2 regions of the Klebsiella sp. B345 genome follow, and region 1 is predicted to be linked to the other one. Evidence: predicted binding sites of a transcription regulator. Region 1 holds the regulator's gene; the other holds the start of a gene.

Region 1 (5,629 bases):
CTGTCCTCAAGGTCGCGGTAATCCTGGAGCAAAATGGTGACGTCCAGTCCCTCGCAACGCTGCTGGGCCATTTTTTGCTGCTCGGCAGAAATGGTCACGCCAACCACGCTGACGTTATAGTGCTTCGCCATGTAATAGGCCAGACCACCCCAGCCGCAACCAATGTCCAGAACCCGCATGCCTGGCTCCAGCTGCAGCTTCCGGCAGATAAGATCCAGTTTTGCCTGCTGAGCCTCTTCCAGTGATTGTGCGTCTTTCCAGTAGGCGCAGGAATATTGCATATAGGGATCGAGCATCCGGCTGAAAAGGTCATTGCCAAGATCGTAATGTTCTTTCCCGACAATCCAGGAACGCTTTTTACTTTGCAGATTAAACAGGCGAGCGCCAGCAATACGTAGCGTATCTTTAAGATGGTGCGGGAGCTGGTTTTCCAGTCCGGCGCGCAGCACACGATGGAAGAATATATCCAGACGCTCGCAATCCCACCAGCCGTCCATATAACTCTCGCCGAGTCCTAGTGAACCTTCTTGCAAAACACGTTTAAAGAAAAGCGGGTTTTTAATCTGCAAATCGGAGGGAGCGGAACCATTAATTTCAATGCCCGCGCGACCGAGTAACTCGGCTACAATTCGGTACCAGTCGTCGTTTGGTACGCTTACTTCTTCTATACACGATGAACTCATAGCTTCTCCATCACGCCCAAGTGATCAGAACCTTAAAACAGCGTAGACGCTTTTTTGGCTTTGTGAGAAATCTCACGGAATATCCGTGAAGCTGCTATCCGACGTAGAACAGAGGAAGGGCGATAACCCTTGCCGAAAGGCCATCCATGGTGAAACGAGACGCATCCTGCTCCCGTTAAAAACAATTAAAGGTCTATTTATGTGATGCCGGATCCAGTATAGGCTGCTGAAATCCGGCTTTCAATAAAAACCTCTTAGCATGCTAATTACTGGGCCAAAGCATGCTTATAACAGGTCAGGCGTGAGATGAGCCTACCGTCAGGTAGGCGTTCTGGCGTTGCATGAGGTAGCCAATCCCGGCCAGCACGATAGAAACCAGCATCACGCTGGTGGTGGTCAGCAGCGGTGTTGCGATCAGCGCGGATACCAGCAGGCTGGTCAGGAAGCACAGCCCGAGCTGCAGGGTGTTCTGCAGCGCGGCGGCGCGGCCGGTAGCCTGTGGGAATGGTTTCAGTGCCTGGGCGACGACGATCGGGTATATCCCGCCGTTAACAATCGCCATCACGCAGAATGGAATCATCACGCCGACGATGGAAGCATTTTCAAGTCGCCCGACCATCCAGGTGGCAGCAACGCTGACGGCGAACACCACCAGTAGCCACGGCAGCAATTGCTGGCCCTGCCATTTCTGCAGCGCTGCGCGGCAGCCATAACCCCCAATCAGGAAAGCAATGGTTTGTGGCACGTAGCTCAGCCCGATAGCCGTTGGACCATAACCCATGTCATGCAGAATAAACGGCGAGCCGGTCAGCCAGGCAAAGAAGCTGGCAGAGCAGGCGGCGTAGATCAGCACGTTACCGCTGTATTCACGTGAGCGCAGCAGCGTCAGGAAGGTCAGTTTCTTCTGGGCATCGCCGGCTGGTTTATGCACCGGCTTCAGGCGCAGGGTCGGGACCATCAGCAGCAGGGCGATGGCGAAAAGGGTGGCAAAAATCGCCTGCCATTCCAGATGGTTAAGCAGCCAGCTGCCGAGCAGCGGCGCCAGCGCCGGCGATAATCCCACCAGCGGCATGATGGTGGCGAAAATACGGTTTGTTTTCTGGGCTGGATAATAGTCCGTCACCATCGCCTGCCAGGTGACCGCAGCGGCACAAACGCCGATGGCCTGAATAAAGCGCAGGACCAGCATCAGCGTCGCGTCGCGGACCCACAGCATCCCCAGACAGCTGATGGCGAAGATCGCGAGGCCGCTCAGCAGAATCGGTTTACGCCCGTAACGGTCAGAGAGTGGGCCCCAGAACAGTTGTCCGATAGCGAAGCCGGCGAGGAACAGGCTCAGGCTGGCGCTGACCGAGGCCGCGGAGGTGTTGAGGTCGTGTTGAATCGCGGCGAAGGCCGGTAGGTACATATCGGTGGCCAGGAAACCCAACACGCTGAGTCCCGCCAGCCAAACTAAAAATCCTTTCCCAGGTTGTTGCATAACATTCTCTTCTGCTGATGCCGGTATAATGCCGCAGAGTGTAGGGAGTGCATTCTGGCTTGTGAAACGCTAATATTTGCTACATGCATTCAAAAATTTTGTAGGCAGAATATGTGGTCTGAATACTCGCTGGAAGTTGTTGATGCTGTCGCCCGCAACGGCAGCTTTAGTGCAGCAGCGCAGGAACTCCATCGCGTCCCTTCCGCTATCAGCTACACCGTCCGTCAGCTGGAAGAGTGGCTGGCAGTTCCGCTGTTCGAACGTCGCCATCGCGATGTCGAATTAACCCCGGCCGGGGTCTGGTTTTTACAGGAAGGGCGCTCTGTTATCAAAAAAATGCAGATCACCCGCCAGCAGTGCCAGCAGATAGCCAATGGCTGGCGCGGCCAGCTGTCGATTGCCGTCGATGACATCGTCAAACCGGCGCGGATGCGCCAGATGATTGTCGATTTTTATCGTCACTTTTCCGATGTTGAACTGATTGTCTTTCAGGAAGTGTTCAACGGCGTCTGGGATGCGCTGGCGGATGGCCGCGTGGAGCTGGCGATTGGGGCGACGCGTTCGATTCCGGTGGGGGGGCGCTACGCCTTTCGCGATATGGGCATGCTGAACTGGCACTGCGTGGTAGCCAGCCATCATCCACTGGCGCAGATGACCAGCCCGCTGAGTGATGATGAGTTGCGCAACTGGCCCTCTTTGGTCAGAGAAGATACCTCCCGGTCATTACCCAAGCGCACGACCTGGCTGTTGGATAACCAAAAGCGCGTGGTGGTGCCCGACTGGGAATCCTCAGCCACCTGCCTGTCTGCCGGGCTTTGCGTAGGGATGGTACCGACGCACTTTGCCCGTCCGTGGATCGACCGTGGAGAATGGACCGCCCTTGAGCTGGAAAATCCGTTTCCGGATGCGGCGTGCTGCCTGACCTGGCAACAGAGCGATGCATCGCCTGCGCTGCTGTGGATGCTGGATTATCTCGGTGATAGTGAAACGTTAAACCGGGAATGGTTGCGGGCGCCGGAATAACCGGCGCCGGGGAGGGGACTAGCGGCGGTAATCGACAAACGGACCGTCAACGACGGAACGACGCTCCACCAGACGCGGGTGAACCTCGATAGACTGGGACTCTTCACGCTTGTTGACGATGCGATCCATCAGCATATTAAACGCGGCTTCGCCGAGGGAGTCTTTCGGCTGATGAATCGTGGTCAGCGCCGGGCTGAAGTAGCGGGCGTTGCGCACGTTATCATAGCCGATCAGCGAAATATCCTGCGGCACTCGCAGCCCCATTTCATCTGCCGCGCAAATAGCGCCCATCGCCATGATGTCGCCGCCGCAGAAGACTGCCGTCGGACGGTGCGGTTGGTTCAGGATATGCTGCATCGCGCGATAGCCGGACTCTGGTTCGAAGTCACCCTGTTCAATCCAGTTTTCCGGTACAGAAATCTGGGCCTCTTCCATGGCTTTCATAAAGCCCGCCAGTCGTCCGGCACCGGTGTTTCGTTCGAGCGGGCCAGGGATCACGCCAATTTCGCGATGGCCACGTTCCACCAGATAACGACCGGCCATATAGCCGCCTTCAAAGGCGTTATCGATGACTGAATCAGTAAAGTCGGCCTTGGACTCACCCCAGTCCATTACCACCATCGGAATATGGCGGTACTCTTCGAGCATGCTCAGCACCGATTCCGGATACTCGGAGCACATGACCAGCAGGCCGTCGACGCGCTTTTGCGCCATCATAGACAGGTAGGCCTGCTGTTTTTCGAGATCGTTCCACGCATTACCCAGAATCAGGGTATAGCCTTTCTGGAAGCAGCTTTTTTCAACAGCTTCGATAATTTCAGCAAAATAGGCCGCTTCGCTGCTGGTCGCCAGCAGACCAATCGATTTGGTGTGATTAACCTTCAGGCTTCGCGCGACGGCACTGGGTGAGTAGTGCAGTTCTTTGATTGCTGCCCAGACCGCATTGCGGGTCTCTTCCGCGACGAAACGGGTTTTGTTAATAACATGTGATACTGTTGTAGTGGAAACGTTTGCGCGCTTCGCTACATCTTTAATAGTTGCCATTACTTCTCACTCCAGACCTTGACCTGAACGTCTGATAATCGGTACGTAAACGTTTGCCTAAACACACCCTGAATACAATGTTCAACATTGCATCACGTCGGGAAAACGACACAGAACGACAGGAAGGGGTCAATGGCCGATACGCTTTCAAATTAGCGTGGGATTTTGTCCGATCTTGCGGCAAAGGGGAAGAGCAAAAATGTGTATCACCCTAAATCCTGGAAGATTTTTATGCGATATTGTGCAAAAATGAGCAAGCTCACTTTTCGTGTGGGGAAAACAGGGGGAAAAATTGATGGATACAGATTTAAAATTTTCGCTGACAACAACGATTATTGTTCTAGGTCTAATCGTTGCCGCCGGGCTGACCGCAGTTCTGCACTAATTTTCCCGGGGGAGAGGTCACTTTCCCCCCGTTCCCGCCATTATTATCATTTTCGCAAAAATCTTTTGCCATTTCGTTTACTTTTGTTTTTCTGTGATTGATGTCATGCTTTTGACTTCTGATGAGATACCGTCGCCGATGACGGTCTGCTGGAGTCATGCAATGAAAATCAACTTTCCCCTGCTCGCGCTGGCGATAGGCGCATTTGGTATTGGTACGACGGAGTTTTCCCCGATGGGATTATTGCCGGTCATTGCCAAAGGCGTCGACGTGTCTATTCCGGCTGCGGGAATGCTGATCAGCGCCTATGCGATCGGTGTGATGGTAGGTGCGCCGCTGATGACGCTGCTGCTGTCTCATCGCGCGCGAAGAAACGCGCTCATTTTCCTGATGGCTATCTTTACCCTCGGTAACGTCCTCTCTTCCATGGCGCCGGATTACACCACGCTGCTGATTTCACGCATTATTACCAGCCTTAACCATGGTGCTTTCTTCGGCCTCGGTTCGGTGGTGGCCGCCAGCGTCGTTCCGAAAGACAAGCAGGCCAGCGCGGTTGCCACCATGTTTATGGGGCTGACGATCGCCAATATCGGCGGCGTGCCGGCGGCGACCTGGCTTGGTGAGACGATCGGCTGGCGGATGTCGTTCCTCGCCACTGCAGGGCTGGGAGTGGTGGCGATGGTCAGCCTGTGGTTCTCTCTGCCTAAAGGCAGTGTCGGCGAACGTCCGAATGTTAAACAGGAGCTGTCGGTGCTGGTGCGCCCGCAGGTGCTTTCCGCCTTGTTGACCACGGTGCTTGGGGCGGGGGCTATGTTCACGCTCTATACCTACATTTCTCCGGTGCTGCATACCATTACCCATGCTTCGCCGCTTTTTGTCACCGCGATGCTGGTGTTGATTGGCGTGGGCTTCTCGCTTGGCAACTATCTGGGCGGCAAATTTGCCGACCGTTCCGTATCGGGGACGCTGAAGGGCTTTCTGCTGCTATTGATGGTGATTATGCTGGCGATTCCG
Region 2 (5,629 bases), 1.3 Mb from region 1:
AGATGTGCGCGGTTTCTTTATTCAGCCAGACGTTAATACGCAGATCGGGTTGCTCACGATCGACGTTTGGACGTGGCAGATTTTTACGCGTGAAGCTGTCAACGATCGCATCTTTGACCTTTAACGCGCCGTACTGGCTGTTACGAATTTCGTCGTTCAGCCCGCTAAAATGGACGGCAAAAGTGGCGTCTGGGGTGAAAATCTCCGTCCATGGAATGGCCTGCACGCCGAGGTACAGATCCAAATCGCTGTACACGCTACACTGGCCCAGCGGCATCATGATGCGCGAAGCCAGTCGGCTCCACATCAGGCTTTGATAGCGTACTCGCGTATCTCCCTGAAAATGGACACCGCCCTGGACTACCTGGCAGTCCAGCGCGCCAAGCCCTTCCAGTTCAGTTTTTAACAGCTCTTCAAGGCCACGAGCCGTACTGGCAAACAGAGAATTCATATCGTCACTTTTACTAAAAGAAAATTGTTGCGCATTATAGCCAATATGCGCCCCATGTCATAAAGTTAAAGGCTTATTTTTAAGCCTGGAGGCAGCGCATGCTAACGCTATCGCGACTTTTTATTCATCCCGTCAAATCCATGCGTGGAATTGGCCTGACGCACGCGTTTGCCGATATCAGCGGTCTGGCCTTCGATCGAGCCTTCATGGTGACGGAAACCGATGGCACCTTTATTACTGCCCGCCAGTTTCCTCAAATGGTCAAGTTTACCCCCTCGCCTTTACATGATGGTATTCACCTGACGGCAGTTGACGGCAGCAGCGCGATTATCCGCTTTACGGATTTTGCCCCTCAGGGCGAACCGACCGAAGTGTGGGGTAACCACTTCACCGCGCTAATCGCGCCAGCATCAGTGAACCAGTGGCTCAGCGGCTTCTTTAATCGTGACGTTCAGCTCCGCTGGTTAGGGCCACAGCTGACCCGACGGGTGAAGCGCCATGACGCGGTTCCCCTGACCTTCGCCGATGGCTTTCCCTATTTATTAACCAATGAAGCCTCATTGCGTGACCTGCAAAGCCGCTGTCCGGCAAGCGTGCGCATGGAACAGTTTCGCCCCAATTTGGTGGTGACCGGTGCCGCGGCCTGGGAAGAAGACAGCTGGAAAGTGATTCGTATCGGCGAGGTGGTGTTTGAGGTGGCAAAGCCCTGCAGCCGCTGCGTGCTGACCACCGTCAGTCCGGAACGTGGGCAAAAGCATCCCTCCGGCGAACCGCTGGCCACCCTGCAGCGCTTCCGTACCGCGCTGGATAACGGCGATGTGGATTTCGGTCAGAATCTGATCGCCCGCAACAGCGGCGTCGTGCGGGTTGGCGATGAAGTGGAAGTGCTAACGCGCGGCCCGGCAAAAGCCTACGGTGCTGGCGAGAGCGACGAGACGCTGGCGGTAGACCAGCAGCAAAATTCCGTGGTAGAGATAGCGTGGCAGGGGCTGAGTTTTAACGGGAATACGCAGCAGGTACTGCTGGAGCAGCTAGAACAAAAAGGTATTCGCATTCCCTACTCCTGTCGGGCCGGCATCTGTGGCAGCTGCCGTATCCGGCTGGAAGAGGGCGAAGTCAGCCCGCTGAAGAAAAACGCGGTGGCGGCAGATGGCACGATTCTGTGCTGTAGCTGTGTACCCAAAACCGCTTTACGGCTGGCGCCCTAAGCAACGGGCGATTTACACTGCCTGACCCAGACTGTAGCTGGCGGCACCTGCTGCCGGTTGCAGTCTGTCGTTCATAATTTTAATCACGTCACCAAGCTGCAAAATACGCCCTGCGACCGTCACTCCCGGCTGCGCCAGCAAACACAGGGCCGCATTTTCCCCCGGTTCAACCACCAGCAAATTCACCTGTTGCCCGGTATCGCTGAGCCAGGCACTGGCGGCGTCACCAGTGACCGGCTGCCAGCTGGCATCATGAGAGGTGAAATGCCAGCTCTTCGGCATTTGTGGTTTCAGGAAACGAATCGCGACCAGAGCATTAAGGACTAATTCCGCACGCTGTTCTTTCGATAATTCTATATCGCGACATTTCTCTTCGAAGGAAAAATAAAGCGCAGCGTCGTCAACGCAGAATCCGGATGGCGCGAATGCGTCCGGGGTTAACATCCGACGCGCAAAACGCGAACGGAACAACATACCATTGGCCAAATCGAGCATCATACGATCGTGCTCTTCATCGTAATACCAACGCCAGTTATCGTCAGGTTTAATTCGCATCGTATCCCGGTCCTCTTTTGCGTCCAGCTCTAATTGCAATGGCATCCTGCAACAAAATTATTTCCAAAATTAAGAAAAGACTAAAATGTCTAAATAAGCAACAATGAAGGAATATAAAACAACCAGGGCCGGAAATAAAGCCCTGGGTGGGATCAGAGGGGGAAAAGATTAGATATGGGTAACAATTTCTTTAATCAGGGGTGGCCCTTTAAAAATAAACCCGGAATAAATCTGGACAAGACTCGCCCCCGCGGCCATTTTTTCTCGTGCGGCAATCACTGAATCAATCCCGCCGACACCGATAATCGGTAACCGACCATTTAATTCGGCCGCCAGCATGCGAATAATTTCTGTACTCTTCAGCTGCAACGGACGACCGCTAAGACCACCGGTTTCATCGCAGAATTTCATTCCCTGTACCAGTGAACGATCGAGGGTAGTATTGGTCGCAATGACGCCATCAATATTATGGCGAACTAAACTATCAGCAACCTGGATCAGTTCTTCGAGAGAAAGATCCGGCGCGATCTTTACCGCCACTGGAACATATTTTTGATGCTTCTGCTGGAGCTCCAGTTGCTTATTTTTAATACCGGAAAGCAGATCGTCGAGGGCCTCACCATATTGCAAGGTACGCAGCCCTGGCGTATTCGGCGAAGAGATATTAATGGCGATATAACCGGCATAAGGATAGATTTTTTCCATACAAATCAGATAATCATCTTTACCCTGCTCGACCGGCGTATCTTTATTCTTGCCGATATTAATACCGAGGATACCGTCAAAATGCGCCTTTTTGACGTTCTCAACCAGGTTATCAACGCCGTGGTTATTAAAGCCCATGCGGTTGATCAAACCTTCCGCATCAACCAGACGGAAGATCCTCGGCTTGTCGTTACCCGGCTGCGGGCGTGGCGTCACGGTACCAATTTCAATGGAGCCGAACCCCATTGCACCGAGCGCGTCGATGCACTCGCCATTCTTATCCAGCCCTGCGGCCAGACCCAGTGGATTCTTAAATGTGAGACCCATGCAGGTGACCGGTTTGGTCGGCACCTTCTGGCGAACCAGCATTTCCAGCGGCGTACCTGATACTCGGCGTAATTGTTGAAAAGTAACTTCATGAGCGCGCTCAGGATCGAGCTGAAAAAGGGCTTTACGAACGAAGGGGTAGTACATGAACTCTCCTGGATTCCCGGTGGCAAACCGGGGGCGTATTATGTTCGATCGGCGCCAGAAAGGGAATTGACCTACAACAAAAAATCTCGCATCCGACGCAAACGTTTTCTTCTCTCCCCTTCCATTATGCAAATTCTGACAAAACAAGGGTGGAAAAATCATTTAGGGAAATAAATCGCCTCTGTCACACTGCTCGCAAATGTTATCAATTATAGATAAATGCAAACATTTGGTTATAAGGAGAGAGACGATGCGTGTCATTACACTTGCGGGTAGCCCGCGCTACCCTTCCCGTTCCAGTGCGCTTCTGGAATATGCCAGAGCAACCCTCTCCGCGGCTGATATTGAAGTTTGCCACTGGCACCTGCAAAACTTTGCCCCGGAAGATCTGCTTTATGCCCGCTTCGATAGCCCGGCGCTGCAGACCCTGAATGAACAACTGTCCGGCGCAGACGGGCTGATTATCGCCACCCCGGTCTATAAAGCGTCGTTTTCCGGTGCTCTGAAGACCCTGCTCGACCTGCTGCCGGAACGAGCGCTGGAGGGGAAAATCGTCCTACCGCTGGCCACCGGCGGCACTATCGCCCATATGCTGGCAGTGGATTATGCCCTGAAGCCGGTCCTCAACGCCCTAAAGGCCCAGGAGATCCTCCACGGCGTCTTTGCTGACGATAGCCAGATAACCGACTATCAACACAAGCCGCAGTTTACGCCGAACCTGCACGGGCGCCTCGATCAGGCGCTGGAAACCTTCTGGCAAGCGCTGCACCGCACCTCCAGCCGCGCGCCTGCCCTCAAGACCATTCGCGGGGTGGAACATGCGTAATATCCTGCGAACCCTGACCCTCAGCGGATTACTGACGTTATCCGCCCTGAGCCACGCGGCGGAACCCGCACCGGAAGCGCTGCGCATCGGCTACCAAAAAGGCAGCGTCAGTATGGTGCTGGCCAAAAGCCACCAGCTGCTGGAAAAACGCTATCCAAACACCGCCATCTCCTGGGTGGAATTCCCGGCAGGACCGCAGATGCTCGAAGCATTAAATGTCGGCAGCATCGATCTGGGCAGTACCGGCGATATTCCACCGATATTTGCCCAGGCTGCCGGGGCCGATCTGGTTTACGTCGGTGCCGAACCGCCGAAGCCCAAAGCGGAAGTGATTCTGGTGGCCCAGGACAGCCCGATAAAAAGCGTAGCGGAACTCAAGGGACGCAAAGTAGCATTCCAGAAAGGTTCCAGCTCCCACAACCTGCTATTGCGGGCTTTACAGCAAGCTGGCCTGAAAATCAGCGATATTCAACCGGTCTATCTGGCGCCTGCCGACGCTCGCGCGGCGTTCCAGCAGGGCAACGTGGATGCCTGGGCTATTTGGGATCCTTACTATTCTGCAGCGCTACAGCAAACCCACGCCCGGGTATTGAAAGATGGCAGCGACCTGAAACAAACCGGCTCTTTCTATCTCGCTGCACGCCCCTATGCCGATAAAAACCCGGCCTTTATTACCGGCGTACTGGAAACATTCAGCCAGGCGGATGCCCTGACCCTGAGCCAGCGTCCGCAAAGCATTACCTTACTGGCAAAAACCATGGGTGTGCCGGAAGCGGTGATCGCCAGCTATCTTGACCATCGCCCACCCACCACTATCACCCCGGTCAGTGCCGAAACGGCCGCTCGCCAGCAGCAAACCGCCGACCTGTTCTATGAGAACAAACTGGTACCGAAAAAAGTCGATATCCGCACCCGAATCTGGCAGCCCGCCGTGGCACAAGGAGCAAAATCATGAGTTTAAATATGTTCTGGTTTTTACCGACCCACGGCGATGGCCGCTACCTTGGTACTGACGAAGGCGCTCGTCCGGTGGATCATGGCTATCTGCAACAGATCGCACAAACCGCCGACCGTCTTGGGTTTACCGGTGTGCTGATCCCGACCGGCCGCTCCTGCGAAGATGCCTGGCTGGTTGCCGCCTCAATGATCCCGGTGACGCAACGGCTGAAGTTTCTCGTGGCCCTGCGCCCCAGCGTGATGTCCCCGACGGTTGCCGCTCGCCAGGCCGCAACGCTCGACCGCCTGTCCAACGGCCGGGCGTTGTTTAACCTGGTAACCGGTAGCGATCCCCAGGAGCTGGCCGGCGACGGGGTATTCCTCGACCATACCGAGCGCTACGAAGCCTCCGCAGAATTCACCCATATCTGGCGCCGCCTAATGGAAGGAGAAACGGTCACCTATAACGGTAAA

What was found. Region 1 encodes PurR, which represses purine synthesis genes. Its sites were predicted from a motif close to CANGCAAACGTTTGCNTG; they were not measured.
Region 2: a site for PurR is predicted at 3,488-3,505, ahead of pyrD (quinone-dependent dihydroorotate dehydrogenase). Genes of this name have one in related genera too.

What each region holds. Positions count from the first base shown of each region.
Region 1 is NZ_CP180443.1:729,503-735,131, reverse strand. Features, by position in the region: gene cfa (cyclopropane fatty acyl phospholipid synthase) at 1-683, opposite strand, end outside; gene punC (purine nucleoside transporter PunC) at 979-2,163, opposite strand; gene punR (DNA-binding transcriptional activator PunR) at 2,275-3,186, shown strand; gene purR (HTH-type transcriptional repressor PurR) at 3,205-4,230, opposite strand; gene ACMYSO_RS03430 (YnhF family membrane protein) at 4,526-4,615, shown strand; gene ACMYSO_RS03425 (MFS transporter) at 4,778-5,629, shown strand, end outside.
Region 2 is NZ_CP180443.1:4,775,650-4,781,278, reverse strand. Features, by position in the region: gene rlmKL (bifunctional 23S rRNA (guanine(2069)-N(7))-methyltransferase RlmK/23S rRNA (guanine(2445)-N(2))-methyltransferase RlmL) at 1-451, opposite strand, end outside; gene ACMYSO_RS22380 (YcbX family protein) at 550-1,659, shown strand; gene zapC (cell division protein ZapC) at 1,672-2,214, opposite strand; gene pyrD (quinone-dependent dihydroorotate dehydrogenase) at 2,383-3,393, opposite strand; gene ssuE (NADPH-dependent FMN reductase) at 3,644-4,219, shown strand; gene ACMYSO_RS22360 (sulfonate ABC transporter substrate-binding protein) at 4,212-5,174, shown strand; gene ssuD (FMNH2-dependent alkanesulfonate monooxygenase) at 5,171-5,629, shown strand, end outside.